2 regions of the Paenibacillus sp. FSL F4-0100 genome follow, and region 2 is predicted to be linked to the other one. Evidence: riboswitches for the same ligand, from Rfam matches in the RefSeq annotation. Region 2 holds a riboswitch; the other holds the start of a gene.
The links. Region 2 has a riboswitch for cyclic di-GMP ahead of MHH48_RS26715 (transglutaminase-like domain-containing protein). Riboswitches for the same ligand answer to the same signal wherever they lie in the genome.
Positions count from the first base shown of each region.

Region 1 (16,645 bases), 1.9 Mb from region 2:
CAGTCTTCCTCTCCGGCAGAGGGGCGCCGCATTGCGAGCAGAAGGAGGCTCGCCGGACCCATCTGCTTCCGGATGACGAGTTTCTCGAGGAAGTGAAGCGGCTCGGCGGCATGCCGGACGAGCTGTTCCGGCATCGGGAGCTGCTGGATATGTTTATGCCGATCCTAAGAGCCGACTTCAAGCTTGTCGGCGAATACGAGCATCGGATGCGGCCGCCGCTGCCGCTCCGGCTTACCATCTTGAGCGGTAAAGATGACGGCTGCGTCAAAGGCCCGCTCGGCGAATGGGAGCGGTATGCGACGGGAGGCTGCGAGCTGATGCTGTTTGAAGGCGGACATTTTTTCCTGCATGAGTGGGAATCCGATGTTGTAGCGGTGATTAACAAAAAGCTGACCGAGGCGCCTGCCCCGATCTGACCCGTAAGGAGCGTGATGGAAGATGCTGAACAAACATGCGATATGGTTTCCCGGTCAGGGATCGCAGCGCGTCGGGATGGGAAAAATGCTGAGCGAGCGGTATCCGGTTGTCAAAGCGACGATGGAGGAAGCGAACGAAGCGCTGGGCATGCGCCTTGACAGCCTGATGTATGAGGGACCGACAACGGAGATGACGAGGACGGACAATGCCCAACCCGCTATTCTTGCGCTTGGTGTGGCAATGTACCGCGTCTATAGTCGTGAATGGTTATACCTGCCTGCGATGGCAGCCGGCCACAGCCTGGGCGAGATTACCGCTTTAACCTGCGCGGGAGCCATAACGTTCCCGGATGCGCTCAGGCTCGTACGCCGCCGCGGCGAGTTGATGCAAGGGGCCGCCGCTGCGGGGATCGGCACAATGGCCGCCGTGAACGGGCCGAGTCCTGATGTTGTCGCCAAAGTATGCTTGGAAATCAGCGCAGGCTGCACGGACGGAAGCCGTATTGTTGTGGTATCGAATATGAATTCAGAGCGGCAAACGGTGATTTCGGGCCACAAAGAGGCTGTCCATGAAGCGTCCGAAAGACTGTCCGCCCATGGGGCCGCAGTCATTCCGCTGCAGGTAAGCGCGCCGTTCCATAGTCCGTTGATGGCGCCGGCGGCGGCGCAATTTGTCGAAGTGCTGAGCCGCGTCTCGTTTGGAGAAATGGATTTTCCCGTCGTTTCCTCCTTGACGGGTCTGCCATACGGAAATACGGCGGAGATCGCGGGTATGCTGGCAAGGGGATTGACGGACCCTGTCAATTGGCCGGCTGTCCTTGCCTTTCAGAAAAGTATTGGCGTTGCCTCTGCCGTAGAACTGGGTCCGGGCAATGTATTGAAACGGCTGGCGCCAGCGGACGGACTGCGCGTATTCGCTTTTGACGACCAGGAGGATGAAGCGCATCTGGTTGCCGCAAGCCGGCAAACGAACGCTTATTCGATTGATCTGCTGAATCGTTGTCTGGCTATCGCCACTTGCGTCCGCAACCGCAACTGGAACGCGGCTGAATATGAACAAGGCGTCGTTTCGCCTTACCGCGGCGTGCAGCAGTTGGTCGATCGGCTGCGGGAGACGGGAGAGCAAGTGGCGGAAGCGCATGTTCGGCAAGCGCTGGCGATGCTAGAATCGGTGTTTCGCACCAAAGGCACGTCCGCCGATGAGCAGGAGCGGCGACTCGCAAGGCTGTGCGATGAGTTCGGCCTGCGCAGCTTGCCGGGCGTTTCTCCTGCCGACCGACCTTACGCTGGCAGTCTATTATAGGAAGGAGCTTGGTCATGGGTATCCGGCTGGCCAATGACGATTTAGAACAGGATGGAGCCCGGGGCCCCGCGGGGCTGCCGTCTCCCGTGGAGATTTTGCAGGCATTGATCCGCTTCAATACAACAAATCCGCCGGGCGAGGAAGCCGCATGCATCATGTATATCCGGCAACTGTTTGAGGATACGGGCATTGAGACGCGGACCTGTTCGCTTGATCCGGCCCGGCCCAATCTGCTGGCCAGGATAAAGGGCAGCGGGAAGGCACCGCCGTTGCTGCTGTACGGGCATGTCGACGTCGTTGGCATAGGCATGCAAGACTGGAGCCGCGACCCGTTCGGGGGCAACATCGAGGGCGGCTTCGTCTGGGGGCGGGGTGCTCTTGATATGAAAGGCGGCCTGGCGATGCTCGTATCGGCTTTCCTCCGCGCGCATGTCCGCAAGCTGCCGTTGCGCGGCGATCTCATTCTGGCGATTGTCAGCGACGAGGAAGCAGGGGGCGAATACGGGGCTTCCTTCCTGGTAGAGCGGCATGCCGATTATTTTGCGGGCGTCAAGTATGCGCTCGGCGAATTCGGCGGCTTCTCGTTTCATGCGCTGGGAAAAACCTTTTATCCGATTATGGTGGCGGAGAAGCAGCTCTGTTGGCTCAAAGCGACGATTCGAGGAGACGGAGGCCATGGCTCCATGGGCAAGCCTGGAGCCGATTGTATGGCGCAATTGGGGAACATGCTTCAATCGCTTAGCAGGAATAAGCTGCCGATACGTGTGGCACCAGCGGCGCGGTTGATGATTGAAGGCATGGCCGCCGCACTGCCGCTGCTGCCAGCGCTGCTGCTGAGAGGGCTGCTGCGTCCCCGGCTGTGCGGCCTCATCCTGAAGCTGCTGGGGGAAAAGGGCGAGACGTTCGCCCCTCTTCTGCGTAATACGGTCAGTGGGACCGTCGTTCACGGCGGCGAGAAAATCAACGTTCATCCAAGCGAAATTACGGTTGAGCTCGACGGCCGAACGCTGCCGGGCGTCACTCCGCAGCAATTTATGGACGAGCTGCGCCGATTCGCGATTCATGATTCGATCGGGTTGGAAGTGCTGCGCCATGATCCATGCGCCGCAGCTCCCGACATGGGAATGTTCGATTTGCTGTCCGATGTGTTGAAAGAAGCGGATAAGGAGGCCGTTACGGTGCCGATGCTGCTGCCCGGAGGGACTGACGGAAGATGGTTTGCGAGGCTCGGCATCCAAACCTACGGTTTCCTGCCAATGCCACTGCCCAAGGACATGCAGTTTACCAAACTGATTCATGCGGCTGATGAACGCATTCCTGTAGAAGCGGTCGGGTTCGGCACGGATGCGATTTACCGGGTGCTGGAACGGTACGGAGCGATGCCATGATGCCTTTTAAAACGTTTTGAATATTCGCATATTTACAATTTTATTAGCGCTTGAAATGCAAATGGCCATTTCAAGCGCTTTTTTTGCATAGCTTTTCAAGATTGTGAGCATGGACACAGCGTTATTTCTATGAGTTGCCAACAACAGCTTTTGCACGATTGGAGTTATAGATGATGGCAAAGGATTCAACGTTGAAGAATGTTCACAAAAAAGTTTAGTTTTATCTATTGTAAATAGCTATGTAGAGGATAAACTTAAGGGAGCATGCAATTTGAATCTACAGCGTGTGAAACAAACGTTTCATTCACGTTTAAAATGTAATAGAGGACTACAAAGGCGTAGTCTTACTAAAGCAAAGAGGCTTAAGGTTATAGCATTCCTACTTGTTAGGAAGCGGTATAACTTTAGGCCTTTTTGTGTTTATTCTCTGGTATGGGAGATGAGGAAATGGCAAAAATTTGTTTCACACCTCTTTTAGTCGAGAACAGAATCGATGTTCAAAAGTGTATCACGGCTGTAATGGTTGCTATGCTCATTGCAAGTAAAATGGTTCCAAAAAACTGCACCTAAGAAGTAGAGGAGGGTACCCATGAGTATCGATAAAAAGATGATTGAAGAGATGGTTCGTAAAGTCATCATGGAAAAAGTAGGGGCTGATGCTATTGAACAGAACGTTCATAGAGGTCCTGGAGGGATTACTTCTATTAAAGTGCCAAATATGAAAGTAACAGAAGAGGATCGTCTCGATACAGGCAACCCTAATGATATCGTCTATTGTAAAGATCTTTTTTCGCTAAAGGAAAGTCCAAGACTTGGCTGCGGTATCATGGAGATGAAAAAAACAACCTTTGACTGGACACTTAACTACGATGAAATTGATTATGTGATTGAGGGACATCTGGATGTTATCATCGATGGTACAAAGGTGTCAGCTGGACCAGGAGAAGTGATCCTGATTCCAAATGGAAGTAGGATTCAATTTTCTGTGCCAGAATATGCACGATTTATCTATGTAACATATCCGGCTAACTGGGCAGAACAAGCGTAATATTCTAATTTCTACTCGCCGGAGAAATCCGAAACCGAAACCGCCGCAACAGTAATGTACGTATACTCCGGGCTCCATGGTTTCAGAACCGGGGCTTTAGCGATGCCCCGGTACCAATTTCGAGCGGACTAGCTGCCAGAATAATTCCCGACCGGCGGGCAGGATCTCCTGATACAATCCTTGTATTCTGCGGGATGATGTCTAATGAGACAAATGTGACCACATTACGAACAGTACTAAAGCCTGATTCTCTGGGCTTTTTTTTATACCTATTGTAGGATTTTGACACAAAATTGGGTGCATTGTGGAGGACCTTTGTCGATTAGGTGTTTCAACGAAGAAGGTTATCAACCTGAGCTACGACATTCGAATTTATTTACTAACAAAGCAGAAGCTTATAGCGTGGTCACGTCCTATATTGATTATTATAACGAGCGTTGTATTCACTCAAGCATCGGAGTATCAACCATCACATCTCTTTGGTGATCAACTTCGAGTCTATTGCACTTACAGCAAATCGTATTTTTTAAGCTATTCTCGGTCTTCCGTATCTATTTTTCAATCTAGCACTTGTTTAATGAAACATAACTACATCTTTCACGTATATCCCTTTAGTTCTATATTTTAACAGAGAAAACGATAGAGAAACCTATAGAGAAACCTATAGACTATCGTAGAGGTCACGTGTATGTCGGTTTTGAAAAAACGAAAGTGGATTTTATGGTTGTCAGCTTTAGTCCTTATCGTTGCAGTTCCAATAACAATTTTCATGCAAATAATCATTCATTCTAATGTACCAGAACTTGCAGAAGGAAGCATTGAGCAGCGTTATGCACAGCAAGGAAGCTATCATGTAAAGGTAGAAGAAGTTAAGAGTACGAACGGTGAGGCTTTATTTAGAATTTACTACCCAGCATTTCAAGGAGACGAATCCTATCCTATTATTTCTTGGGGGAATGGGACAGATGCCACGCCAGATCGTTATGATGAGCTCTTAACTCATCTTGCTAGCTGGGGATTCATTGTAATAGATTCCTATAGCAAGACAACAGGAACAGGTAAAGAAATTGTGGAGGCTATTGATTATTTGAAAAATGAAAACCAACTAGCAAACAGCTTGTTTTATCAAAAAATACAAATGGAGCATATTGGTGTAGCTGGACATTCTCAAGGGTCTACTGGGGTTATTAATGCTCATACCAACTATATAAGTGGATCCTTGATTAAGACGGTTGTATCCATCGCTCTCCCGGATTTGAAGCATTGTGATCCAGAAGATGTGTACGATACAGCACTTATTACCGTTCCTTTCCTCATTATGGGCGGTACACGAGATTTTCTAATCTCACCGGTATCAACGAATCAATTAGCCTTGCATAGTACTAACGCAAGTACGCCTGTTATGATGGGGATGGCAAAAGGTGCAGCTCATACAGCGATTGAAGGTAATGGTGGCAATCATAGGGGTTACTTGACGGCTTGGATGAGATATCGGCTGTTTGATGATCAGGAAGCCATGAAGGCATTTCATGGGGATTCTTCGGAGATGTTGCATAATACAAATTGGGTGGACGTTAAACAAGCAAATATGGATGATAAAAAATTCGTGCAATAACAAAAGAACGGCATTTTTTCCGTTCTTTTGTTGATGTAGTCATTGAACTAACGGAGGCGATGGCGATAGTTTAATTGATTTAGGCAGAAGCGACAAATGTCGGAGAACAAGAAAATTGCTGAGAGACAAGAACATAAGCCGATTACTAGTTAGATAAGTATTTTAGTCATGCCTTTGCAACACACGCGGTGCAGACTGAGAAGTTACCATTAGATATCGTTAAAGAACTTCTTCATCAGAAAAATATTGGAGTAACAGAATACTACACCGTACCAACTTCCCAGCAGATTACGCTAACGGGCAGATTAGTACATAGATATCAGAATTTTACATAGGAGTGTAGTCCACCATCAAATACTAATCGTATGGAAAAGAGTCTAGATAAACAATATACTAGCTATAAAGTTATTTGTTGAGGTGAATATCAAATGGATGAAGTCGATGAATCAAAACAAATTGTATTACAAATCGGCGGTGCCTTGAAAAAGTACAGAAAAGAAAAAAACATGAGTTTAGACGACTTAGCGGAATTAACGGGCGTAAGCAAACTTACTCTGGGAAATATCGAACGTGGCGATACAAATCCAACTTTGGCGATTATATGGAAAATTTCAAAAGGCATATCTTTACCGTTATTGGCTTTGTTCAAATCAGAAGACCCTGTTAGTTTGTATCGAGCAGGCGAAGGACTGCGGTTTTCTAATGATCAAAAAAATTGGATCATTGAACCAGTCTTTAAAAACGCAAGCAGCGATATTGAAATGTGTCGGGCTTACTTACAGCCAAATAGCTCGTATCACCCTGAAGGTCATCATGTGAATACAACTGAAATTGCGACAGTAATGACGGGTTCCATTGAAATTCAAGTCAATGGAGAGATTTACACATTGAATCAATATGATACGATCAGTTTTCGTGCAGATTCTCCTCACTCTTATACGAATCATACGAATAGTGAAACAGTGCTCCATATATCCTTAAAATATGGTTTCTAAAAATCGAAAATGCCACTTATTCAATACAACTCCGAATTCCATGACGGGAATTCAGAGTTGTATTTTTGTTTTTAGATGAGATCAGGTATGTTATGAAATACTTCTTGTTAAAAATAGTATATTATAATATACTTTTATTATTCGCGCGGATGTTATAGCATAGTTTTTTCAATCAGCAGGAAAGAAATAATATGTCTGAATTTAAGAAGGAGAAATGAAGAATGCCGAACAAACAAAATAAAAAGGCCGTACCATCCTCAATAGGGCTGATCATTCTCGGCATTATTGTTATTGCAGCTAATTTACGTACTCCCTTAACCTCAGTTGGTCCTTTAGTGAGTTTTATAAGGGATGACGTTCATATTTCAAATACATTAGCAGGCCTGATCACAACGGTACCCTTGCTTGCCTTTGCTTTATTATCGCCTCTAGTACCAAAGTTAGGACGAAGGTATGGGGTTGAGCGTATCATTTTGATTGCCCTAATCTTTCTGACTGTTGGTATTGTAATACGATCTTTATCTGGCGCAGTTAATCTGTTTATTGGGACAGCAGTTCTTGGATTCGCAATTGCCATTTGTAATGTATTATTGCCCAGTATAATTAAACGGGATTTCCCAAATAAAATTGGCTCCATGACAGGAGTTTACTCCATTTCAATGAATTTATGTGGAGCAATCGCATCGGGAATCAGTGTACCGCTAGCCATGAACGCAGGGCTAAAATGGCAGGGAGCATTGGGAATATGGGGGATTCTAAGCTTTGTATCGATTCTCTGTTGGTTACCCCAATTAAGAAATCAAACGAAACAAACAGCCAAGACGAGTCAACAGATGGTCAGCAACGATGTGAATGTTTGGCGATCCCCGCTTGCCTGGCAAGTAACCTTGTTTATGGGTATACAGTCCATGGTTTTCTATGTGCTGATCGCATGGTTGCCTGAAATTTTAAAGCAGCAAGGAATTGACTCCAATCAATCAGGATGGTACCTCTCGATCATGCAGTTAGCTATGCTTCCATTTACCTTTATTGTCCCCGTTATTGCTGGACGTATGTCTAGCCAACGTTTGTTAGTGGTCATCACAACCATCTTGCTTTTGACGGGGACGCTCGGACTTCTTTACGGCAGTTCCAATGTCATTCTGTTGTGGATCATCATACTCGGAATTGGTGGAGGTTTCGCCTTTAGCTTGGCCATGATGTTTTTCGGGTTACGTACTGAAAATGCGCATCAAGCAGCGGAACTGTCTGGCATGGCGCAATCGATTGGATATCTTCTTGCCGCAATCGGTCCTGCCCTTATAGGATACCTGCATGATGCGACAAATAGTTGGAACCTGCCACTTTTCATTCTGCTTGGCGCTTCGGTTTTACTCTTTTTAGTCGGTATTGGAGCAGCAAGAAACCGTTTTGTAGGCAGCCGAAATAGCTACGAGCTGCAACGGAAAGGACGATAAATATGTTTGACAAAATTATTGTGGCCATTGATAAAGCTGAAATAACGAACAAACTCCTCGATGCAACCATTGAAATAGCCCGAAACAAACAAACTCAAGTTACCTTGGTTAATGTCAGCCAGGAATATGTGTCGAATGGCATGACATATGTACCAGAGAATTTCTTGGAAGAAATATTGAACGAAATGGAGAAAGCGAGTTTGGAACAGTTGCAACAAGCCAAATCTAAATTAAAATCTGCAGGGATCAATCCGGAAACAGTTCATCTTAAGGGAGATCCTGCACATGAAATATTAAATTATGCAAGGGATACCGAGCAGCAACTTATTATTATCGGAAGCCGTGGGCTAAGGGGCATAAAAGAAATGATGCTAGGAAGTGTCAGCCACAAGGTTTCGCAGCTATCAAGTTGTCCAGTCCTCATTGTACATTAACTCCTTTACGGAACTGCAGAAATGATGCATTGTTATACTAACGGGGAACGTTATAGATGAATCATACAGCGGCATTCTAGGATATTTGTGTCCTACAATGCCGCTGTTTCTGTATCCCTTTTGATTACTTGTCCGATTAGATGGTTATCTAATGTCTGGTGCGATTGCTCCTTATTAAGGTAACGGGCAGGATAGTTCGAATCATAATCGACCTCCAGACCGCTTTTGTCAGACGACAAAGCACATAATAAGCAGGGAGCAAACCACCGACAACACTGCTCCCTGTTTTGATGGCATTCGGCTAGAGCAATCGACTGCTTTTTACAAGCAATTTGGTAGGATTGTCGCTTACTTGTTTTTAATTTTAACCCATCCCTAGAAGGTCCTTAACGACTATGTTAAATTCTTTAACCAGGCAGCAAGTGCCTCGCCAATTTCTTGAGGCGAATCTTCCTGGGGATAATGATGTCCACGTACGGTGATCTCCGTTTGCATTGGCTAATTACGACAAAACTCAACATGAGATGTCGGCAAAGTGCCCGGATCACAGTTGACAAAGAGTTTCGGGACGGAGCTCTCTGCCAGAATCGCCCATACCTATGAGGTCAGGAGCAATGCAACGACCGAAATCTTGAGCATAAGGAAGAATTTCACGCCAGAGATAAGAGGAAGTAGGGTTGCCATGTAGGAAGACAATCGGATCGCCACTTCCTTCGTCTACGTAGGACATCTCTAGACCAAGCACTCGCTGATGCTTTTTTTCATAGGGAAAAGATGGTTTAACCATTCAGAATCTCACCTTTCATTTATTAGATTGTTATATGTAAATGATTGTACTGATGAATGCAAGCACATACTTTCATTTGTATTACAAGAAAAGCTCCCTCGGAGCTACTCTTATAGAAACAAATAATTAAGGGCTAAGTGCCTTAGTAAATACATTTACACTTTCTTCAATAAATTCGTCCAGCGTATCTTCTGAGACCGCTTGTTTGGCATTTAGTCCACTGATGAAAGCCCTGTAATTCATCCACATAAACGATAATGCTTGGATTTCAGGATTTGAGGAGACCACTTTGCCTTCTGATGACATTGTAGTTAGATAATCAGTGAGCAAATTTTTCAAGTGTTTCGGGTTGCGCGAAGCATCTTGTAACAGAGAAGAGCGCAGCACCAACTGAATCTAGTGCTCCATCGACCACGATTCCAGCTGTCCAGGAAAGTCCGGAAACGGAAGCTCCTCCAGCAGCAAGATAGACCCCACATCATGGGCATTGATGGGCGCGGCCAACGTTCATTGTGGCGAGCATGATGCTGCTGATGACGATCAGTGCATGCGGAGGACCGCAGGACCCGGCAGCGAATCAGGTGAATCGATTGTTAGTGGGCGACTATAAGATTGACAGGATCCTGAAGGAAATTACTCATCATGGACAGGACCGTAACGGGCTAGTTTAACAACAGCTGCATACCATCTCCCTACAGGAGATGATTCCGATGGTTGTGAAAATTAGTGCTGTGTTTCGAGTGCTCCACTCTTCGGAAGCGAGATCTCGTTACCAGTTATAACGTACTAATAACTTTGGTTTTTTTGTCCCGTATTACAAGAGACAAAAGTATTGGATCCAATGATATCCGTAGTCGTAGTTAGGACAATGGATATAGGGGTGAAGTTGAAAAATAGAACTATTGCCTTAATTATCCATAACCCAATATCCAAGTAATAATAGAAGAATACGCAGGGATAGGAGACTGATAATACTGAATCTATTAGAGTAATGGCGTAATTTTGTGGAATTCTGCCAGGGACAAAAATGTGTGTATGTCTCTGTTCTTAATCGATTTTTGTTTGTAAAAACGTATCCTGCTTTTTTGAATAATATAGTTTTAATAGGTAGTTAAGTGAAGTTAAGTGAAGTAGAGTGAAGTCGACGAAAAGCAAAAATTAGTAAAGATTAACTATCATGTCCTAGAGTTACATGATGGTTATCTATATCATCAAAACAATTCTAGAAAGACAATATTGAACAAAAGACCTATCGATTTTCATTTGGAAACAAGATACAGTAATTGTAAAACGAATACATAATATGAACACGATTTACAATTTAATGCTAGTTTTGTACGACAATAGCAAACCCACCGAAAGGTGGCGACGCAAAGCTATAGGGGCTAATGCGGGATCTACTGTGATCGCGATGCCAGCCAGTTGCCGAATACGACGGGAGACCTCCGTTTTATTCATTTGAAGAAAGGGGGTTTTTTGACGTTCCAAAAAACAAAGGCGAGCTTCGCTGTAAGAAGAAACTAAGTTTGGGGCTATACGAGGCCATAGTCATATTGGCTCAGGAGGGGGGATACTTCTTCATCGCAGAATGCGAAGAGGATTCTTCTGTTCGTTATCAATCAGACATTAATGAATCGATAATCCGGGAGTTGATGGTCATGGAACAAACGACATGTGAAGTATCAATTGACGAATTTCCGTGGGGGGGATGGACCAACGATGAAGGAAGCCGGGTTAGTTTTTGCCTTGATTCTGCAACGACCCGAAAACTCTATCAACTTGCGTTCAATTTCGGAATAACTGTGGATATGGCACTAATGGCTTGTTATGCGATCCTGCTTGCCAAATATACCGGCGAGGATGACCCTGTAATTGGGTATTCGTTGGAAAGCCAGATGCTTCCTATACGATACTCTCCTACTGTACATAAGCCATTAGATAAGTTTCTGATAGAAGTCAAGCATACCACGATGCAAGCACTCGAAGATCGGAATATGCGTAAGAATCTGAGCGGCAATCCGTTCATCAAAGCGGCGTTTACTTGGCAAAACGCCAATACTACTCCTTTGAAATCTGATCAGTTGGGGACGTTTGAGCTTGCTTTGACGGCTTTTAAGAAGGAATCTCTCATGATACACCTTGATTACGCGACCCGCTTGTATAGAAAGGAAACGATTGAGCAGATGGGCGACCACTTGAGCCGTATTGTGCAGGAAGTAGCCGATTTTCCCGAGAAAGTGATTGCCGATATACGTTTGTTGTCCGAAGAAGAGGAGAGACAGATTCAGGCTTTCAGCGGAATTAAGACGGACTATCCTTCCGGCAAAACGGTCCATTACTTGTTTGAGGAACAGGTCAGCTTAACCCCCGATCGCCCAGCGGTCATGACCGAGGACCATCAGATATCCTATCGGGAATTGAACGAACACGCGAATCAGCTTGCAAAAGCACTACAGGATCACGGCGTAAAGCCGGAGAGCGTCGTTGGCATTGTCGCGGATCGGTCTGTCAGTATGATCGTCGGGCTTACAGCCATATTGAAGGCGGGCGGCGCTTATATGCCCATCGAAGCCGATTCTTCGTGCGAACGACTCGAATATATGCTCGAGGACAGTCGGGCGGGATTTTTGCTGGCCCCTTCCAGTTGGAAGCCTGACTTTGCATTTGAAGGAAAAGTAATTTATTGGGACAACGCGCAGCTTTATCTTGACAGCTGTCCCCATACGATATCTGAAGTAACCTCGCAAAGTCTAGCGTATATCATCTATACTTCTGGATCAACGGGGACAGCGAAAGGTGTCATGGTTGAACATTGCAACATCGTAAGACTGGTCAAGAAGACCAATTATTTCAATTTTTCCGTGGATCATCGAATTTTGCAAACCGGCGCAATTGCATTCGATGCGTCAACCTTTGAAATTTGGGGATCCCTTTTGAACGGATCTACCTTGTTTTTGATGAAGAACAAGGATCTATTAGACATTCACAAATTGAAGGAAACCATCATCGGCTACCGCATCACGGCTTGGTTTCTGACTACGGCTTTGTTCCATAATCTGGCCGAACAGGATCCTGACGTCTTTTGTACGTTGAACACCTTGCTAATCGGCGGAGAAGCGTTATCGCCGAAGCACGTAAACGCCGTAAGTAAGACCTGTCCCGATCTGCGGATGGTCAATATATACGGTCCGACGGAAAACACGACATTCTCCACTTATTTCCCGATCGAACGTGAATTCGAATCCGCCATTCCGATTGGCAGACCAATATGCAATTCCTCCGCTTATATTCTTGATAAACAGTTGAAGCTTCAGCCCATCGGAGTAGTGGGAGAGCTTTGCGTCGGAGGGGACGGTGTCGCGCGGGGGTATTTAAACCAGCTGGAATTGACAGAAGCCAAGTTTGTGGAACATCCGCTCCTCGGGGAAAGGTTATATCGAACGGGGGATATGGCCCTGTGGCTGCCGGATGGCAATATCGAAATTATCGGGCGAATCGACGATCAAGTGAAGATCAGAGGGTATCGCGTGGAACCGAGAGAAATCGAGACTCGACTGCTGGAACACAACGGAATCTTGAAAGTCGCGGTAGCCGTCAAAGCCGACGAGAGTGGCAATCCGATAATATGCGCGTATTTTGTTGCGAAACAGGTTTTGTCCGAAACGGATGTCAAGGCGTATTTAGCCCGAAATTTGCCTGAATATTTCCTGCCCTCTCTTGTGGTACAGATGGAAAGTTTGCCGCTTACCCCTAACGGGAAAGTCGATAAAAAAGCTCTGCCGGACCCTGATCTTCTTCGTCCGATGCTTGTCAACTGAGACGAACCGCTAAACGAAACGCAGCAAATGCTCAAAAGGATCTGACTGGACAAGGATGCCGAGAGAATCGAGAACGCATTTGACTCATAATTAATGTCGGAAGACAAGAACGTAGTCTCATTAAAATCCGCTTTAAAAGCGGATTATTTATTTATGTCAAGTTATTGTCATTAATTGATGACAAGAATCTGACCCCATTCCCGAAAGAGTAGTAGTCCTCAAATGCATCGACAGCGTTGAAGGACGTGCACGGTGATCTGTACCAGAAGTATGGCTAAATTTATTAATGAAATTCCTTGTGGCGCATATGTTTGAATTTATGGGCTAAGGAAATGCAAGAAAGGTGCATGAGGATTTTATGAAAGAAATTTGCGTGTAACGAAACATAGCTACATCTTTTACGTATATCCATTCAGTTTCATACTTTAACAGAGAAGACGATAGAGAAATCTATAGACTATCGTAGAGGTCACGTGTATGTTGGTTTTTAAGCACGCCTGTTATGATGGGGGTGGCAAAAGGTGCAGCACATACAGCGATTGAAGGCAATGGTGGCAATCATAGGGGGTACTTGACGGCTTGGATGAGATATCGGCTGCTTGATGATCAGGAAGCCATGAAGGCATTTCATGGGGATTCTTCCGAGATGATGAATAATACAAATTGGGTGGACGTTATACAAGCAAATATGGATGATACTACATTCGTTCATCCATAACAAAAAGACGGCATGTTTGGTGATATCCCATGTGGTAGACAACGAAAAAAAGACATCTGGTAAGATGTACTTAGACGTTAGTGTCGGAGGACAAAACATTGTCCCATTGAAAGTCGCTATCTTAGCGGCTTTTTTTTTAGGGGTACAAGTTCTTGTCTTGAGCCGAGGACAAGAACTTGGTCCGATTACCGATTTGACACATATCTTATTAAAATTCTACAGCTATTTCATTAAGCTAACGAGCAGAATTGCGAATCTTCCATTATTTGGTGTAGTATATGAAGTGAAAAGGACGGGACGAACGGATATAGAGTGAAGAGTGAGAAAGGAGCGAAAACGTGAGGATGTATTCTAAAAGCAATAGAATATTAATTGGTGTGGTTTTTATAGTTTGTATAGTAGGAGGTGTAATGGTATTCCAAAGCACATATGCTAAAAGTACGACTAATCAAAGCCAAACAAATTCTCCTAACTATCCTAAAAATATAAATGGACAGACATACGGTTCTAGCTCAGATGCTACTTCTCCAGAAACGGAACCTGAATTAATCAGTGCTACAGGTGTGGATGGTACTGCAGGATATGTGCTAAAAAAAGACTTAGACGGTGAACTACCAAAATCACCCGAGGAAGCCATTGCAATACAGAACAGTAGATCACCAGATGGTCGTGATATTCCGCTGTTTGATGTTAATGGTGAAACTGTAATTGGTGTGTTTCATGTTGGAGGATAGTAATAAAAAGGATGTTAAGTGTTACGCCTCCACAATTCATGAACACCGCTCTGTCCGTCAGGGAAGAGTCCAGTTGAAAAATTACGTAAAACTGAGGGGGATATGCCAGGAAATTCGCTATTTTAGCGGCTTTTTTGTTTTATCGGTACAAGTTATTGTCCCGATTGCGTAATGTTTAATATTTCCACCTGCGGAGCACTAAATCAATCCCGATTACCAAATAGTTACTTTATTTCTCGGCGTCATCCGTGAGATTGAATAATACGTCGTTTACGTGAGCCGTGTCGTGATGCTCGTGGTAGACTGCGATTTTATCGCCTCGGCGCTCAAAGAGAAAATGATAATGATTCTGATAGTGTCGTCCACTCTTTAACTTCATTGTCGAGTAGGCTTCCACTGCCACACGGTCCCCTTGCATGGTCCAACCTGTAGGGACGATCTGAAGTGGACCGTCAGTAATGTTGTCCAGTGGGGCTAGCATCAAGCGGAATTCATCCTTGGAGACGATTTCTCGAAAAACAAAGATAGAGTTTCTTACGATGTACAGGGCAAGCTTCTGTACAGTCTAACATTGGTGATCTTGGTCTTGTTAATATGCACTTAAGGGCGTGACACCGATTGCTACAGTGAAAATTGGTGATTTTGCAACAAGTTTTTCGTTCACCCAATCGGTATGAAGAATGGGCAATATGAGGATAAATTCAAACTCCTTCACAGGAGCTTGAGCAAAGAGTAGATAAATTACACCCTTGACATGATTTGGTTATTATTCAATAATTATATACAACCAATTACTGGTAATATATCTTTCGTTTCTGTTTAACCATACATCAACTTCGATTGGCTTCATGACACTCCGCTAACACGACTCCAATTTTGACGAAACTAGATTATGCCTATATATAGATTCCTCCATATTAAGACATGATTACTATCCCCTCCGTGGCTTCACCCATAAGCGTACCTACTTGGTTTTGATCTCTACATCGTTGCGCACTATGAATGTCAGCATTCATCAGCAGTTTACATAGCTGATTCTATTTAGTAGAGCAGAGTTGCTCACGTTTAATTTCCCCTTCCCACGAAGATTTCTAACCCGCTTGTCTTTACGCTTCTCACAATGTGATTAGGTATTGTTTTCATGACTTTGTACGAGTATATAAGCTCTAAGGAGTTTGTATAAATCGGCTTAAAAAGGAGCGGATGCCCGCACGATAACGGTTATGCACAGCTTTGAGAGGATCATTTTCAAGAGAGGAGGCAGCTCAAAAGATCGCGACAAAGATGGTGTCGAAAAACGAAAGGCGCATCATGACCAAACCAAATCATGGGAGGTAATGTGATGATGTTTCAAACCCGTTCGGATTCCCGTTTCATCCTGCGATTCATGCTGATTGGCGGCGGATTGCTGCTCGTATTCGCTTGTATGTTCGCGTTCTCGAAGACCGTGTCAGCCCACGGATATATTAATGATCCGGCCAGCCGCGCGATCCAGTGTAAAAACGGATTGAATACCAACTGCGGCCCGATCATCTATGAGCCTCAGAGCCTGGAGGGGCCGAAAGGTTTTCCTGCTGCCGGCCCCCCTGACGGCAAAATCGCCAGCGCCGGCCTTGCCGGCTTCGCTCAGCTTGACCAGCAATCAGCTACGCGCTGGAACAAGGTGAACATGACGAGCGGCACTAACAACTTCACTTGGATTTTTACCGCTCGTCATGCCACGACAAGCTACCGTTATTTCATCACCAAGCCGGATTGGAATCCAAATGCACCGTTGACTCGCGCCCAGTTTGATCTGACTCCGTTCTGCACGATTAACGGGAATGGCCAGCAGCCGCCGGCCACGTTAACCCATACCTGCAACGTGCCGCAAAGAGAAGGTTACAATGTCATCCTCGGCGTGTGGGATATCGCGGATACCCAAAATGCCTG
Region 1 covers NZ_CP150303.1:4,051,598-4,068,242, reverse strand. The annotation lists gene MHH48_RS18335 (alpha/beta fold hydrolase) at 1-416, shown strand, start outside; gene fabD (ACP S-malonyltransferase) at 439-1,719, shown strand; gene MHH48_RS18325 (M20/M25/M40 family metallo-hydrolase) at 1,734-3,107, shown strand; gene MHH48_RS18320 (cupin domain-containing protein) at 3,697-4,155, shown strand; gene MHH48_RS18315 (alpha/beta hydrolase) at 4,844-5,770, shown strand; gene MHH48_RS18310 (XRE family transcriptional regulator) at 6,199-6,765, shown strand; gene MHH48_RS18305 (MFS transporter) at 6,987-8,222, shown strand; gene MHH48_RS18300 (universal stress protein) at 8,225-8,656, shown strand; gene MHH48_RS18295 (alpha/beta fold hydrolase) at 9,201-9,443, opposite strand; gene MHH48_RS18290 (hypothetical protein) at 9,570-9,833, opposite strand; gene MHH48_RS18285 (hypothetical protein) at 9,956-10,114, shown strand; cyclic di-GMP riboswitch class I at 10,779-10,873, shown strand; gene MHH48_RS18280 (amino acid adenylation domain-containing protein) at 11,102-13,261, shown strand; gene MHH48_RS18275 (hypothetical protein) at 14,324-14,713, shown strand; gene MHH48_RS18270 (hypothetical protein) at 14,943-15,194, opposite strand; gene MHH48_RS18265 (lytic polysaccharide monooxygenase) at 16,056-16,645, shown strand, end outside.
Region 1: linked by a shared signal. The riboswitch ahead of MHH48_RS18280 (amino acid adenylation domain-containing protein) and the one ahead of MHH48_RS26715 (transglutaminase-like domain-containing protein) in region 2 are both predicted to bind cyclic di-GMP.

Region 2 (16,645 bases):
ATTCATCAGCCAACGGATCAGCAGGCCCTTTTTCTTGATCAAGCTTCCAGTTGTATAGGAGGTGATCACCATCCCGAGTAATGGAATGGCCAATATCAAGCCCTTCTTGACCCCGTCGATGTGGTACGGCTTGTCTTCAAGAATGTTGGATAAATAGAATAGTACGCCAAACAAAATGAACAACCCCAGTGATCCGGCAAAAAAAGCAGTGATGAGCCAGCGGCCTTTTTCTTTGAAGATGCCTTTGATTTTCCCAAGGTATTTCCCTAGTTCTTGCTTTGAAGATTGTTTCGATTCTTTGATCATAAAAATGACGGCCAACAACGATAACGCACAGAACACGGGAAATGCGAAAAAGGAAGCATACCACACGATTAGCATAAGCAGGGAACCGATGATCGGGCTGAGTACCTTCCCTGCGCCATTGGAGGCTTCGATTAAGCCCAGTGCCTTGCTTTCGGTCCCGCCATCGTATAAATCGCCAACGAGCGCCATGGCAATCGGTGCTGTTCCGGCGGCCGCTAGCCCCTGAATCGCCCTCGCAGTGATAATCACCGCAAATGAGTTCCAAATGGCGCCGAATCCTGCCAGAATACCGGCAGCTCCATATATGATCAAGGCGGGTATAATAATAATTTTTCGTCCATATCGATCGGACAAATAACCAATAATCGGAATAAACAAGCCTGCTGCCAAGGAGAAAATTGTGATGATCAAGCTGCTTTGAAATTTACTGATACCAAGCTCCCTTTGCATTTCAGGAAGCCCCGGGACTAGCATGGAATTGCCGAAAACGAGTACGATCGGGATCGTCGCTAGTGCGATAAATTCCCACAATTGACCCTTTGAGCTGTTAGAAGACTTTGATTTTCCGGAAGATTCGCTGTCTTTTGTCTCCGCGGAGTCGGTCTGCAGGTCGATATCGCTATTAAAGCTAATATTCAGTTTTCGCTTTTTGGTCTTTTCCATGGTATCGCTCCTCAGACTTGAAGTTCGTTTATAGTAGGCCATTTATTAGTACATGCTTCCTAATTATCACCACATCCGAATTTAATATTCCTTTATTGCTGCGGAATCCTTGGAGGATTTGAGCACTCCTTGGATTTGGGCAAATATACTGTTACTAAAATAGCCCAAGTATGCCGGGTGAAAGGGGTTTGCTGCATGCCGATACAGATTATCCAAGGACATCATCATACATTGGAAGCATCACACATCAATGTTGTAATTGATGTTATAAGGGCTTTTACCGTAGCGCACTATGCCTTTATCAATGGGGTTCAAGGTATCATTCTGGCAGGAACTCTAGACGACGCCTTGCGTCTAAAAAAAATCGATCCTGACTTTTTATTAGCGGGAGAGATACAGGGGCTGCCGATTCCGGGGTTTGAACTGGACAATTCGCCTGTACGTTTACACAACTTGGATCTTCGGGAGAAATTTCTGATCCAGAAGACAACCAATGGGGTTACAGCAACCCTAAACGCATTGAGTACCGAGCACCTATTCGTTACCGGGTTCACCAATGCAAGAACAACAGCAGAGTTTATAAAGAGAAACTTATTAAAAGAAGACAACATGATGATTAATTTAATTGCTTCGCATCCGTCAGGGGATGATGATCTGGCCTGCGCACAATATATATCGGAGATTCTCCAAGACACTAACCGTATATCTGCCGAGGAAACCATTGAACGGATTCGAAAGTCAGAAGCGGCCGAGAAATTTTACGATAATGAAAAACCGGAATTTTTACAGGAGGATATTTCGTTTTGCATCCAAGAGATCCCTTCCGATTTTGTAATGAAAGTGAATCGGAACAAAAACCATCCGTTGATTGAAAGGTTCCAGGTGGGGGGCTTTAATCACTGATTATGGATTCGTCACCATAAGGGTATAATTTACATTGATAAAAGAACGAATGTTCGCATATAATACAAACAAACGTTCCCGTCAATGAGGTGGTTAATGATGTTGAGTATTGGGTTGAAGCCAGATGAAACCCAACTGGTGAAGGATTATATTTTATTACCCCTTTTACTTGATGTGTTAGAGCATGATCGTTCGATCCTATGCAGAGCAGATTTAAAGACCCCCGAGCTAACGAATGCGATCATCGACCATTTGCAGGCAGCCGCATTATCCGATTTAGCTCAAGCTCGTAAAAAAATGCGTGAATATGCCATTAAGGTTTACGAGGATCGAAAAACAAAGCTGGGCATTGAGGTTGAATTCGTCTGTAGAGGGTATCATCACAAGCTGTCCATACTATGGGGGCTAATTGAGGCGGAGATCGAGCAAAGATCGTACACCTACCTGGGGCTACAAATTGCAGATAAGGGGAGTCTGTTGTGAAATCATCTAACCGAGTCATCATGTTAGGAGATTGCCAGTCCTTTTATGCATCTGTTGAGAAAGCTGACCATCCCGAGTATACAGGCCGCCCTTTGGTAGTTGCAGGGGATCCGGAAAGACGTTCAGGTATCGTGCTGGCTGCTTGTCCGCTTGCTAAAAAAAAAGGAATAACGACGGCAGAGAGATTAGGGGAAGCACTGTCAAAGTGCCCGGATCTTGTCGTCATTAAACCTAGGATGCAGAAGTATATTGACGTTTCGATGCAAATCACGGAGATATACAAGAGTTATACCGATTTGGTTGAGCCTTACAGTATCGATGAGCAATTTTTGGACGTTACCGGTTCGCTGCACCTGTTCGGTACACCCGATGAGTTAGCCACAACCATTCAGCGTCATGTCCTGGATGCTACGGGTGTTAACGCTCGCTTCGGCATCGGTGAAACCAAAATCCTGGCTAAAACAGCCTGTGACAACTATGCCAAGAAAAATCCGTCCGGCATCTACACATTGTCCAAGGACTCGCTTGCGGATACCCTTTGGAAACTGCCCGTTAGCTGTATGTTTATGGCCGGCAGCAAGATGACCCGCCACTTTAACGTCATGGGGCTGCCCACGATCGGCAGCGTGGCTCAGACGCCTCTTGCTAAATTGAAGCAGATGATGCGCCGTAAATTCGGTAAAAATTCCGATATTTCAGCCGAGATGTACTGGCGAATTGCCAACGGAATCGATGATAGCCCGGTAAGGCCAGGCACTCACCAGGTTGACCCTAAATCGGTTGGACACATGATGACCCTCCCTCGGGACTATACCAAGCTGGAAGAAATCAAGGTCGTGCTGCTTGAGCTGACGGAGTTGGTTTGCCAGCGATGCCGCGGTCTTGGTTTTATGGGGCATGTTGTGTCGGTCGGTTGTATGGGTGCAGATTTTGACCGCCCTACGGGATTTAGCCGACAGATGAAGATGGAGGATCCGTCGAATATTACGAATCAGGTTTACCGCTGGGCATGCCGGCTGCTTGAAACGTATTGGGACGGCCTGCCGATTCGGCGGGTCGGTATTAGCTTGTCGCAGTTTTCCCCGGATACGGAATACCAAATGTCATTGTTTGATACAGGACGGGAGCGGTCGATGGCACTTGAACGGGTGACCGATGCCCTAAAAAATAAATACGGGAATTCGATTGTGATTAGAGCCGTATCCAAAACAGACGCAGGCCAAGCGCTGGATCGATCAGCCAAGATAGGAGGACACTATAAATGACAACACGAAAAAAGCTTGAGGGAAACGGGCTGTGGGAATCCAGTCGGATGATGCTGCCGGAACACAAAGAAACCATCATTCGCAGGCAACTGGAAGAAGGCAGAAAAGACCGGCCGACGCTGGATCCCCAAGAAATGGAATTAATCGAGAGCGCGCTCGCCGAGTCATTTCATGAACACCGCATGATTTCCGTAAGGCTGTTCGATGAATACGAGAACACGGAATTGACAGGAATTGTCGTGCTGATCCACACGTTTAGACGGGAGATCAAACTATCCATGGCCGAAGAGGAATCGCGTTGGATTAAAATTGACGAGATCATTTCAGCAGGATCATGATAAAACTAAACCCCCAGTGAGATAACGCATCATAAATACCTCTGATCTCGATCAGAGGTATTTATGCTACTGCACATTATAAATGCATACATCCTGGCGGTTGATCCCCCTCATGGAAAACGGCTCCCCCTGCCCTGGTTACAGGACAAGGAGAGCCGAAATCTGACGAATTATGGTTTCATTTTTATCCGTTTGCGACCTAGCCATACACCGAAAGCGATCAGCCCGAGACCAGCCAAATAGAATGGATAAGGGCTCGCCTCACCGGTTTTGGGAAGCATCGGAACCGTCGTTTGCGGTGTTGAAGTCTTCTCAGATGGAGTTGGTGCTTCCGGCTTTTGAGGCTCAGGATCGACGCCCCCTCGCGGAATATCCTCTTCGTCAATATCGACGGCAGGTGTTTCCGGCTCTGCCGGAGGTGTCTCAGGTGTTTGAGGCGTCTCAGGCGTTGTTGGTTCACCTCTTGGAACATCCTCATCCGGCACCTCTACCTCACCGGTCGGATTACCCGGATTGGTAGGGTTCCCCGGGTTGCCTGGGTCTGTCGGATTGCCGGGATTCGTTGGATTCCCCGGGTTACCTGGGTCTGTCGGATTTCCAGGATCCGTTGGGTTCCCCGGATTCCCCGGGTCCGTCGGATTACCAGGATCCGTTGGGTTTTCAGGATCTGTCGGATCTGTTGGATCTGTTGGATCTGTTGGATCTGTAGGCTCGCCAGGTACTACCGGCTCTTCCTTGCGGTTCGTAACGATCATTTTCTTAACATTATCTTGATTCTTGATGCTGGAATCAATCGTTACGTCCCACTTCGCTTGCTCGATCTTATATCCTTCTGGAGCGGCCAGCTCCTCCAAAACATACTCGTCGTACAGCAGCTTCGTAAACAGGATCTTGCCTTCATCATCCGTGGTTTTTACGATCGGCGTCCGTTTGCCTGCCTTATCATAGAGCGCAAACTTGGCTCCCGCCAGCGGTTTCGTCTGATCGTCCTGATCCACCTTCGTTACTTCCAGGCTGCCCGTTACGCCGCCTCCCGAACCTGAACCCGAGGAAGTACGGACAATAACCTCTTCCGTCGTTTCCCGAGTCTCTGTCTTCAGCTGATCTCCTTCGAGAGCCACCTTATTCTGTACAGCCTCTTTATCTTCAGCAATAATGAACGACTGATATTCCAAAATATAGGCCGTCGAGATGTCACCCGTGAATGTTAACTCGAATGTCTCTTTGTCACCGTCAAGCCTATGGATGGTTAAGGTGTAATCCTTCCCTTTAGTCAGCTCCTGAGCCTTTTCCGCTTTTCCATTTGCATTGATCTTGGTTACGTACAAATGGAAGGAATCCTCGATCAAGATTTGGTTCGCACTTGGATAGTCGATTATCTTGGCGTTGGAAATATGCGACTGACCTTCATTGATTCGAATCACCCAGTCGATTTTGTTTCCGTTTTGGGCGCCGTTTTTCTTCACATATTCGCCGCCGTGCGGAATCGTTACGCTGGCGTTCCATGTCGCTTTTTTAGCGCTGCCATCCAGCAGTTCCGCTGTATTATCGATTTTATTGACAATCAATGTGCCTTCCAGCGATGTTTTGAATTCAATCCAGTATGCCGATGAGATCGGGCTGGTAAACCGAACGGACAGCTGGTTTCCGTTAGCTTCTGATGGTTCCGTCACTACATATTGTTCAGTTGGAACTAGCGAGCCCTTCTGAACACCATTACGTCCCCCGGTCAGCTTCATCTCGTATACCTTGACCGAATTGGGCACAAGCTTCTGCTCGTGCTTCAGAACATCGGTGACGATCGCTTCTTTAAGCAAATCGAGATTATAATTCAGCTTGATGTTCCACGTAATTTCTTTGCTGACAGGATTGTAGCTGCCGTCTTTACCGCCGTTATTTTTCGTATAATCGTCAGCGGAGAAGCTCGCATCCCGCTCAATCGGTCCTTTGGTCTTGCCTTCCTCGATCCATGTCATCGAAGCTCTGTTCAAAAAGTCCCGTTTGCGATCCTTCAGCCAGCTGATGTTAAACTTCGTTTCATATTCAATCGTATAGGTGGTGTCCATCTTAGAGAATTCGATTACAAAGCCTTCGCGTACATTATCGTACTTCACCGCGTACTCGCTCTCTGGAACGACTTTCCCGTCCGCTTTTACGATCACTGAATCCGGAACGAATTCGAGTCCGCCTTGCGGGAACGTATCCGTGATGACTACCTTCTCCATGCTATATTTGGTGCCGTCCGGTTTTTTATCACCGTTGACCGTAATCTTCCACTTTGCCGTTTTATTGGCGAAATCGATGCTCGAGGTTCCCTTCACCAGCGCAGGGCTTCCATAGCCCGGGGCCGTTACTTCCTTGGACGCTTCACCCGATACGACTTTGTTCTTGACACCCTGCCCTTCGGAGCTCAAGCGATCGACCGGCTTCGTCTGGTAAACGATCGTATACGGCGAATCGATATCCTTATTGAATTGAAGCTCGAATCCGTTCTTACCTTTCGCTACAGCGGTGTAATCCTCTTCGGAAGCCAAGTCTTTGGCATTCGTCGAATTTCCGTTATACACCTTCAACGAATCGGCAATCCAGGTGTGGTTCTCACTAAATTCATCCGTAATGATGGCTTGAGCGCTCGGAATCTTTTTCTCGTTGAAATTGTATTTCACCGTCCAAGTGATGATTCCGGTATCCTTATTCTGGCGATACGACTTATCCAGAAATTGGCCGCGATCTACCGTTACGGTAGCCGTCGATTGGGCATTTTCCATCCCTTCGCCCGACAGGACAGCGGTGTTCTCAAACCGGGACTGTTGACCGATAAGCTTCGTCGAGAAGCGAATTTCGTAGGCTTTGCTGATAGTCTCATCCTGGAATGCAAGCTCCAGGTTGCCGCCGCCCGTTTGGAGGGCGTACTTCCCAGCGTCCAGCTTATCACCAAGAACCGCTGAGCCGTCACCGTTAACCTGCAGGTTGTAAACCTCTACGGAATCCGCGATGAGTTCCAAGCCTTCAGGCATTTCATCTATGAGAACCGCGTGCTTGATTTTATCCAATGATTTGTTGATCTGGACCGTCCAATCGATCTGGTCTTTGCCAATCGCTTTCCCTTGCTTCTCGATCAGCTTTCCGCCTTGCGGCTTTAGGTTCACGATGATGGTCTGAACCCCGCCCTTGATCGGAATAGCAATAATGATTTCCGTGCTTCCTTTAAGAACTTCCTTCTTAAACTCGGTACGAATTTCCAGCTTGCCGCTGATGTTGGAATGATTCTCCACGTAATCGTTGAAGGTCATCACAATTTTCCCATTCCGATCAACGGTAAATCGGCCAACTTCGCCTTGACCGGCAAGGAGCGGTGCGTCAATGTCCGTAAAAATCTCAAACTGCGTCGGCAGCTCGAAAGTGAATGTATCCCCATTCTTGTAGCCGTGTCCGTTCGGAAGCTCCCATTCGTAGCTGAGATTAACGGCTGCACCGATGTCCAGGCTGCTGTCCGGATTATACACCGCATCAACCACGGTACCGTTCACATCGGTTAATACGACTTTGGTTAGTATTCCTTCCATGTCGACTGCTGGTGCTGGTGTGTTATATACGTCATCCGTGACTGTCTTTGGCTCCCTAACTTCTAATTCCTGCACGCCAATCTCTGATTCCTGCACAGTAACGGCTGATGGCTGCTCGCTACCAGCAGCATTCGCTGTCCAAGCGAATGTGCCGAGTAGTGTTTGAAACAGAAGCAGCAGCGCCACAACAATTCCACTTACTTTTTTCTTCATAATCTCTCCCTCAATCTTATCATTACCCTCGTAATATTCGGTTCCGATCTAACTTTCCGTGCGTTCATTTCGTCCCATGCTTCTACCAAAATGCATGCCAATAATGGACTTCATGAGCCATCATCTCCAAGACCTGTTATGGGCGCACGATTCATTGGTGTCTGTATTTTCCTTCAGAACCCAGCGGGCTTTCTGCATTATATCGGCCAAAACTCTACAATTTCTATACAACCGAAATAAGCCTTGGACTTATTCGTCCAAAGCTTAGTTTATTACGCATTAATTTAGTAGTATTTGGATGCTGAATAGCTGGAGGCATCTTTAATCATTTTGTATCCGGTCCCTTTGCTTTTCCAGCTTGCATCGACGGTTGTGTCAATGGTTACCCACTGCCCATTCAAATATACTTCATTCCAGGCGTGATACACATCAACGTATTCCGAGGTTCCCATGGCAAGCTTTGCCGGAATATCGAGGCTGCGGAGCATGGAAGCGAATAGGGAGGCGTAATCATAGCACATCCCTTTCTGTCCAGCGATCGTGCGGTTGCTATCGGGAAGGTAATCCGTCAGCTTGCTGGATGCTAGAGCATTGTCGTACCGGACCGTCCCGACGATATATTCGTAGACAGCCTGTACTTTTTCCTCGTCGGAGTGGGCAGAACGGGTTAGCTTTTTCGCAAGCTGAGCAGCCTTGCCCTCTTCGCTCCAATCGATATTTTGTACAGAGTTCAAAAACACTTTGCTACCGTTCGTCAGTTGCAGCTTAACTGCCGCTTCCTGAACGATCTTGTATTTGCTACCGCTGACTTGTTCCAGCACGGAAATCGTGTAATCTCCGTTGCCCATCTGCAGTGGAAAAACTTCCTGCTGCTTGGCCGGCGAAAGCCCATATGTATATTGGTCCTGACCTTTTCCGATCATGAGCTTCGTCTTGGTGCCTGCTTTCACGTCATATTGAATGACGATTGCCCCACGGTCCAGTTCTTCCAAGCCCAGCCAATCTTCAGATGGTGCAGCTTGTACAACCGGAGCCCATATCAGAAACGCAAAAAGTCCAATTATCGCGAACACTGCGTTGCGCATGTGTAACTCCCCTTCGGTGGCCAGGCTGCCATTTGACATTTCGTCAAGAAGGCCCTGTAGCTTTGCGTCCTAGTCTTTCGACAAGTTTGCCATTATCATATTAGAGTTCCACGTTTGTCCAAAAAACAAAAAAAGCGTTTTCATTCGGTAGCTGGCTGTCATTGACGTTTCGTCAAGAAGACCCTGTAGCTTTGCGTCCTTGCCTTTCGACAAGTTTGCCGTTATCGTGAGTAGCTTTTGTGAGTACATCATATCAAATATCTCAATTTCCATCAATAAAAAATTTAAAATTTGGAATATTGTCATAGGTCAAACAGAGCCATCTAATCCCAACACTTGTCTTGTTTATTAGCCGACCAATAGAACAATCAATTCTTTCGAATCTAACGTTTGTTGACTATAGTATCAAGTTTGTTATCTGGAAGCAGCGAATCCTCCTCTTATACAATGAAACTAACAAGTGCACCGACAAGCGAGATTACACCGTAAGGAGTGAGGAAACATGAGCTCGAAAGCCGAATCAAAAGATAAACGAAAGCGCTTACGAATACGCTGGCACAAGCAGGATACAGAACTTACCCTCTTGGCGCTGCCGACCACGATTTGGTACCTCCTGTTTAGTTTCTTACCGATGTTCGGGATCATTATCGCCTTCAAAAATTTCAAGATTAGCGGCGGCTTCTTGAGCAATGTGTTTAACAGTCCATGGGTCGGCCTCAAAAACTTCGAATTTTTATTCAAATCGAATGACGCTTGGATCATTATTCGCAACACCATTGGCTACAACATTGTGTTTATCGTGCTAGGAATCGTTCTGCCCGTTCTATTCGCGATTATGATCGGACTCCTCCACAGCCGCAAAGCGAGCAAGGTCTATCAGACAATGATGTTCCTCCCCTATTTCCTATCCTGGGTAGTCGTATCTGCGGTAGGCTGGGCATTCTTAAGCTTCGATAAAGGGATTGTCAATCAAATGCTCGTCAATATGGGCAGCGATCCGATTAACTGGTATATGGAGCCGAAATATTGGCCATTGTTCTTGATTCTCTTAAATGTCTGGAAGGGCCTGGGCTATGGTATGGTCATTTATCTGGCAACCATCACGAGCATTGACAGCACCTATTATGAAGCAGCTGTTATTGATGGCGCATCGATTTGGCAGCAGACGAGATTTATTACACTGCCCATGCTCAAGCTGGTGATCGTCATGATGTTCATACTGGCCGTCGGGCGGATATTTTACACTGATTTCGGCTTGTTCTATCAGGTCACGCGAGATTCCAATTCGCTGTTCAACGTGGCAACCACCATCGATGTCATGGTGTATAAGCAGCTGAAAACCGCCACCGTAGGGATGGCATCCGCAGCCGCATTCGTACAGTCTGTTCTGGGATGCGCAACGATTCTAATTGCTAACTGGATTGTTCGCAGAATCGATCCGGACAGCGCGATGATGTAAGGAGGCAAGACGATGACACCGAAAACCACTTACGAGACAGGCCTTGAGAAGTTTAACCGCACAAACAAAGCCGTCAATCTGTTCTTCAACTTGATATTTATCATCTTGGCTCTGCTCTGCGTCATACCCGTAGTTGTTGTTCTGTCGATTTCCTTCTCCAGTGAGGAGTCCATCCGTGAGACCGGTTATCACCTGCTCCCGGTCGCTCTGTCGGCTGAGGCATACGTCTATATCGTTAAGCAGGGAACGATGATTCTGCGAGCGCTCGGGGTATCCGCCCTCGTTACCGTGGCCGGTACCGTGCTCGGCGTATTGCTTACCGCCTCCATGGGTTATGTGCTGTCTCGCCCAAACTACAAGCTCAGGGGCTTTCTGACCTGGGTGGTATTCATCCCCATGGTATTCAACGGCGGCTTGGTGTCCAGCTACTTCATTAATACCAATTTATTAGGACTTAAGGATAGCATCTGGGCACTTATTCTACCGCTGGCTGTTTCATCGTTCAACGTGATTATATGTAAAACCTTCTTCAAGAGCACGATTCCCGATGGGCTGATCGAATCTGCTGAAATCGATGGTGCCAGCCAGCTGCGAATCTTCTTCTCTATCATCCTGCCGATCTCGCTGCCGGTCATCGCAACCATCGGACTGTTTCTCTGCTTTGCTTACTGGAATGACTGGTTCCAATCGATGCTGTATATCGACAACCAGAACCTGTATTCCCTGCAAGCACTGCTCAACAGCTTAATGAGTAATGTAGACGCACTCGCGAAAAATGCAGCAAGTATGGGCGTCAGCTACGCCATGCTCGTTGCCACGATGCCGAAGGAATCAGCCCGCATGGCTGTCGCCATTCTCATTGTTCTGCCTGTAGCATTCGCCTACCCTTTCTTCCAGAAGTATTTTATTTCCGGATTGACGGTCGGCGCCGTGAAAGGCTAAAGACGAAATAAGCCAAGAAAAAACCTTGGTTTATGATAGATCACACTGTACAACTCTTAAGCGATTTAACTTCAATGAGGGGGAATTTGGAATGAAGAGAGCTTTTAAGTTCATCTCTACACTGTGCGTACTGGCACTCATATTGACCGTTTTAGCAGCCTGCGGCGGCTCGAAGTCTCCAGCTGCGACGGATGGATCTAAAGCGACAACAGACACACCGAAGGACAACACCGAAACAAGCAAGGATATTCCGACATTGACCTGGTGGACCATCGGGGGCCAAGTGCCGAACAATTTCAGCAAAGCGGTTGATGCCATGAATGCCTATACGGCCGAGAAGATTGGCGTGAAGGTTGACATCAAGGTAGCCAGCTGGGGAGAATGGGATACCAAAATGAACACCATCGTGAATACCGGCGAACCCTTCGACATCATGTTCACGAACAGCGGTAAATACAGCAAGCAAGTAGCTATGGGCGCATTTGCCGATATTACGGATCTGGTTCAGAGCGAAACGCCCGACTTGTACAAACTGATTCCCGAAAAAGTATGGGAAGGCACAAAAATCGGCGGCAAATATTATTCCGTTCCGACGTACAAAGATTCAGCGCTAACGCAGTACTGGGTATTCGATGATAAGTATGTGCAAAAGTACGGCATCGACATGAATAATATCAAAACGCTGCAGGATCTGGATAAACCTCTCCATGACATGAAGGCTGGCGAAGGCAAAAGCTTCTATCCGCTGCCAATGACGCAAGGCGAAGGCTTGAACGGTTTCTTTAACGAATATGACGATTTAACGCTAGGCTTTCCTCCTATCGGCGTGAAAGCGGACGATGCAGCACGCACGGTGGTCTCTGTTCTCGAGCAGCCGGATGTCATGGCTAATCTGAAGCTCCTGCACCAGTGGTATCAGGATGGTATCATCAACCCGGATGCTCCGACGAAAACGGAGAACGACAAAGGCAGACCGTTCTTTGCAGCCCAGGCATTCCCGGGAGCCGAGGTCAGCTGGCAAATCAATGACGCCGTTGAAAAGTATAATATGGTTCAGCATTATGGTCCTATCTATACCACCAGTACAATCCAAGGCTCGCTCAATGCGATTTCGGCAAATTCGAAATATCAGAAGGAAGCTTTGAAATATCTTGAATTAGTGAACACGGATCCCAAACTTCGCAATATGCTGGCATTCGGCGAGATAGGCGTAGACTACAACAATGTCGATGGCGAAAAGGTGATTGAGCGTACATCCGATACTTGGCCGCTGGCTGCCTACACACAAGGCACATTCTTTAATTTGGCGGTGACCAAAGGCGCTCCCGAAGATCAATGGGAACAGGTTAAAAAGCTGAACGATGCAGCGACCTCCTCTACGATCCTAGGCTTTGCGCTGGACATCACCGATCTTCAGACCGAAGTGGCGAATTGCCAAGCGGTATGGGATAAATACAAATATGAGCTGATCACGGGCGCATCCGATCCGGAGAAAATGGTGCCGAAGATTACGGCTGAATTAAAATCAGCCGGCATGGACACGATTATGCAAGCTGCCCAAGAGCAAATCAACAATTACTTCAAGTAAGATTACATTTCAAGCGCATCCCTTAATGAGGCTCTCTTAAGGGGTGCTTTTTCCTTACGATCTATGAAGCTAGGCGTTAATCGTGTTAAATTGAGATATAGCAACTTGTTTCAACGACCTGCTGCAATCGAGGTGTCATATGGGCTCTTTTTTGCAAATCAAAATTTATCGTCACAAGTTTATTGCCTATGTCATCTTCGTCGTCGCCATCGGAATCACGCTTGGTACGCTGACCTGTGCCATGCTGCTGAATCAATGGGTTGGCAACTCCCGGATCGAGGCGGCTAATGCCTTCTCGCGTGTAGAGAATGAGCTGCAATATGATGCTGACCGCATTGAGGCTTACATGCAGCGTATTTACTCCAATACAGGTCTGATGGATGATGCTCGCAGCTTTTTAAGCAGCAGTGCTGAGGGATACTTAACCAGCAGGCTGCAGAACAGCCAATTCTCACAGCCGCTGGTTTCTTTTCCGGAAGATGTTAAGACCTATCTGTACAGCTGGGCGCAAGGTGAAATCACGCAGATAAGCACGCATACCGACAAGTATGGCAATGTCGTCCGTTTTAATGATAACGGAATTGCAAGCTTTATCTTCGGGCTTCCGAATACGGATGAAGCTTTTCGCGACACCCTGATGAAGGGATTCGTATATCGCAAGAAACTGTCGGATCCCACGTCAGGTCCCCAGGAATTCGGTGAGCTGCGCTTCTTGGTCAGCAGTGAGCAAATCTTTAAATCCGTTCAAAGCTTCCGATTGGGTAATGCGGCTGCAGTCAGCCCTTCCGGTGAAATATATCTGATCGGTAGCGGACCGGACCGGGACCTAGAAGAACTATCCCGACTAGCAGCGGCGAATGGACGCAGTCACGGTATTATTTCTAGGGGTGTTTTGAAACATATCTTTTTTGTCTCCTTTCCATCCACCAAGTTTAATTTCAAATTCGTGAGCATCATCGATTTATCCATGCTCATCCGTCAGCATGCCGGGATGCTGATCACCATCTTTCTGATCGTATTGACGGCCATGATTAGTGTGCTTCTACTCATTGCATACAATATGCGGGATGATGCCCTTTTCCTGCGCCGCATCATTCAATCGATTGGACGTGTGAAAATGGCCAATTTCACGCCTAACCGCCCTGCCCGTTACCGTCGGAATGAATACGGCATGATCGCCCGGGAATTGGACGATATGATTCAGCAGCTGGATAAGCATATCCGGAATGAATATCTGTTAAAGATCAAACAGCAGGAAACTGAAATGAAAGCGCTTCAACACCAAATCAACCCTCATTTTTTATACAACACGTTAGAGGTTATCCGCTCCACTGCTCTTGTCAATCAGGACAGGGACACCGCTGACGCCATTGCAACGCTGGGGACGCTCTATCGCGAAATCGTCAAAAAGGAAAATATCATTTCGATTGCAAGCGAGCTGGAATTGCTGCAGAAGTACTTGGAGATTATGGAGTTTAAGTATCCCGAGCGCTTTTATTATCAAGTCAATGTAGAGCCGGCACTGCTCCTCATCCCTACCGTGAAATTCTGGATGCAGCCTTTGGCTGAGAACTTTTTCATCCATGGCTTTAACGCGAATCATGAGTTTAATTTGTATGTCGTTAATGGCTTTGAAGCCGAAGACTGTTATGTACTGGAATTCGTGGACAACGGACGCGGTATTCCTCCGGAGCGTTTACATACCGTTCGAAGCACAATGTCTAATCATGATGAACCATCTTCCAATAGTATCGGGCTGCGCAACGTATATACGCGCCTTCACTTTTTCTACGGGGACGGCTTTTCGATCGAGATTGCGAATAATGAGGAATCTGGAGTCAACATTTCCGTGCGGATTTCAAAAGAGGTGATTGAACATGTACAAACTGATGATTGTGGATGACGAACCTCAGATTTTGGAGGGAATGAAGCGAATCCTGGATTGGAAACAATACGGTTTTGGTCGGATCGAAACCTGCGAATCCACGGAGGAGGCCATGTCCAAAATGGTCGACCTGCTGCCGGATGTCGCCATATTCGATGTTTGCATTGGCAAGGAGCTTGGATATGAAGCGATCCGCAGATTGAACGAATTTCAAATTCCTACGAAATATATCATTATGAGCGGCTATAGTGAATTTACATATGCCCAGGAAGCCATTCGCTGTGGCGTCAAAGACTATCTGCTCAAGCCTATAGAACGCACCAAGCTGCAGCAAGTGATTGAGAAGATCATCGTTGAGGATCTGGGCGGTTCGATAGGTAACAGGAATGGCGAAAGCCTGAACACGGACCCGGTATTAGGTGTAAGCTATGACAGCTTATCCAAGCTGGTCAACCGTATTCTGCTGATGATCAGGACAGAGTATGCTCAGAATATAACCTTGAAGTCCGTAGCGGAGCGTTTTCAGATGAACAGCACCTACCTTGGACAATTATTTCTTAAAGAAACCGCGATGAAGTTTTCCGAATATCTCATGGCTTACCGAATGCTTCTTGCACAAGAACGAATTCAATCGACAGATGAGAAGATTTCCTACATCGCATTTTCCGTCGGCTACAACAATCTCAACTACTTCTATACGCACTTTCACAGCTTTTTCGAAAAATCTCCTTCTGAACTGCGGGGAAAAGGGTAACAACAAACGCGGCGAAAAAGGAGGATACCGATGATGTTTAAGCACCCAAGAAGCCCCAAACGCATCTTCATGATCATCAGTCTCATATTGCTGCTCACATCCTATACAACCGGCTGCTTCCGGCAGCCTGGATACAACAACGAAACATATGATGGGGACACGGTAAACCTGATCTATTATACGATCGGAGAGCCTGACAAGGATCTGCAGCTCGTCAATGATAAAATCAATGAAATCATGGTTCGTAAAATCGGTGTGACGATCACCTATGTCAAGGTAAGCTGGCAGGAGTATGAAGATCGGCTGAACACGCTGATATCCGCCGGAAGTCCATTTGATATTGCTTTTGCACCCGATTATGCAACCACCGCTATGCGCGGCGCCTGGCTGAAGCTGGATGACTATCTTGCCGGCCTTGGCAAGGAAATGTACGATGCCATTGACCCCACCTTTTGGCAAGGGGTACGTATGAACGATGGCAGCATTTACGGTGTGCCGACCAATAAAGAGTTAGCCGTGCTTGATCAGTGGATGTATCCCGCTTCCATCGTGAGTAAATATAATATCGATATTACCAAGTACAATGCGCTGGAATCGCTTGAACCGCTGCTTCGGATGATTCATCGGGAAGAGCCGACATACATCCCCATGGAATTGGATCGGGATTCCCACAATTTCTTCGCTCTCCATGGATACGAATATATTATGAACCATAAATTGCCCTTGATGATCAAATCACTGGACCCGAGCGCTCAGGTGGTGAATATCTTCGAAACCAAGGAAGCGCGGCAGGTGCTGGATACGTTGCGGAGTTATTACAAGGAAGGCTTCATTAATGAGGATGCCGCACTGCGAGAGCCTGGAGGACTTAAACGAGGGGCCAAAGTGTTCTGGAAGTCTTCAGGCGGCGGTCCGCTCTCGGAGACGACTTGGAGTAAGGATCGCGGCTACAAGATTGTAGCGAATCCCGTAACCCCAAGCACCGTCACAACGGAATCCGTCCGGGGCGGCATCATGACCGTGAACGCCAATACGAAGCATCCGGTGGAATGCATTAAATTCCTGAATTTGCTCAATACGGACCCGGAAATACGAAACTTATTTAACTATGGGATTGAAGGCGTGCACTATACACTGGATAAACAAGGGCAAGTCGTTCTAACTACGGACAAGGACAGCGATGGCAACCCGATTC
Region 2 covers NZ_CP150303.1:5,904,952-5,921,596, forward strand. The annotation lists gene MHH48_RS26685 (MFS transporter) at 1-969, opposite strand, end outside; gene MHH48_RS26690 (2-phosphosulfolactate phosphatase) at 1,165-1,872, shown strand; gene MHH48_RS26695 (hypothetical protein) at 1,969-2,355, shown strand; gene MHH48_RS26700 (DNA polymerase IV) at 2,352-3,620, shown strand; gene MHH48_RS26705 (YolD-like family protein) at 3,617-3,958, shown strand; gene MHH48_RS26710 (collagen binding domain-containing protein) at 4,129-7,737, opposite strand; gene MHH48_RS26715 (transglutaminase-like domain-containing protein) at 8,022-8,822, opposite strand; cyclic di-GMP riboswitch class I at 8,835-8,923, opposite strand; cyclic di-GMP riboswitch class I at 8,966-9,052, opposite strand; gene MHH48_RS26720 (ABC transporter permease subunit) at 9,325-10,281, shown strand; gene MHH48_RS26725 (carbohydrate ABC transporter permease) at 10,294-11,223, shown strand; gene MHH48_RS26730 (ABC transporter substrate-binding protein) at 11,315-12,811, shown strand; gene MHH48_RS26735 (histidine kinase) at 12,951-14,714, shown strand; gene MHH48_RS26740 (response regulator) at 14,689-15,450, shown strand; gene MHH48_RS26745 (ABC transporter substrate-binding protein) at 15,481-16,645, shown strand, end outside.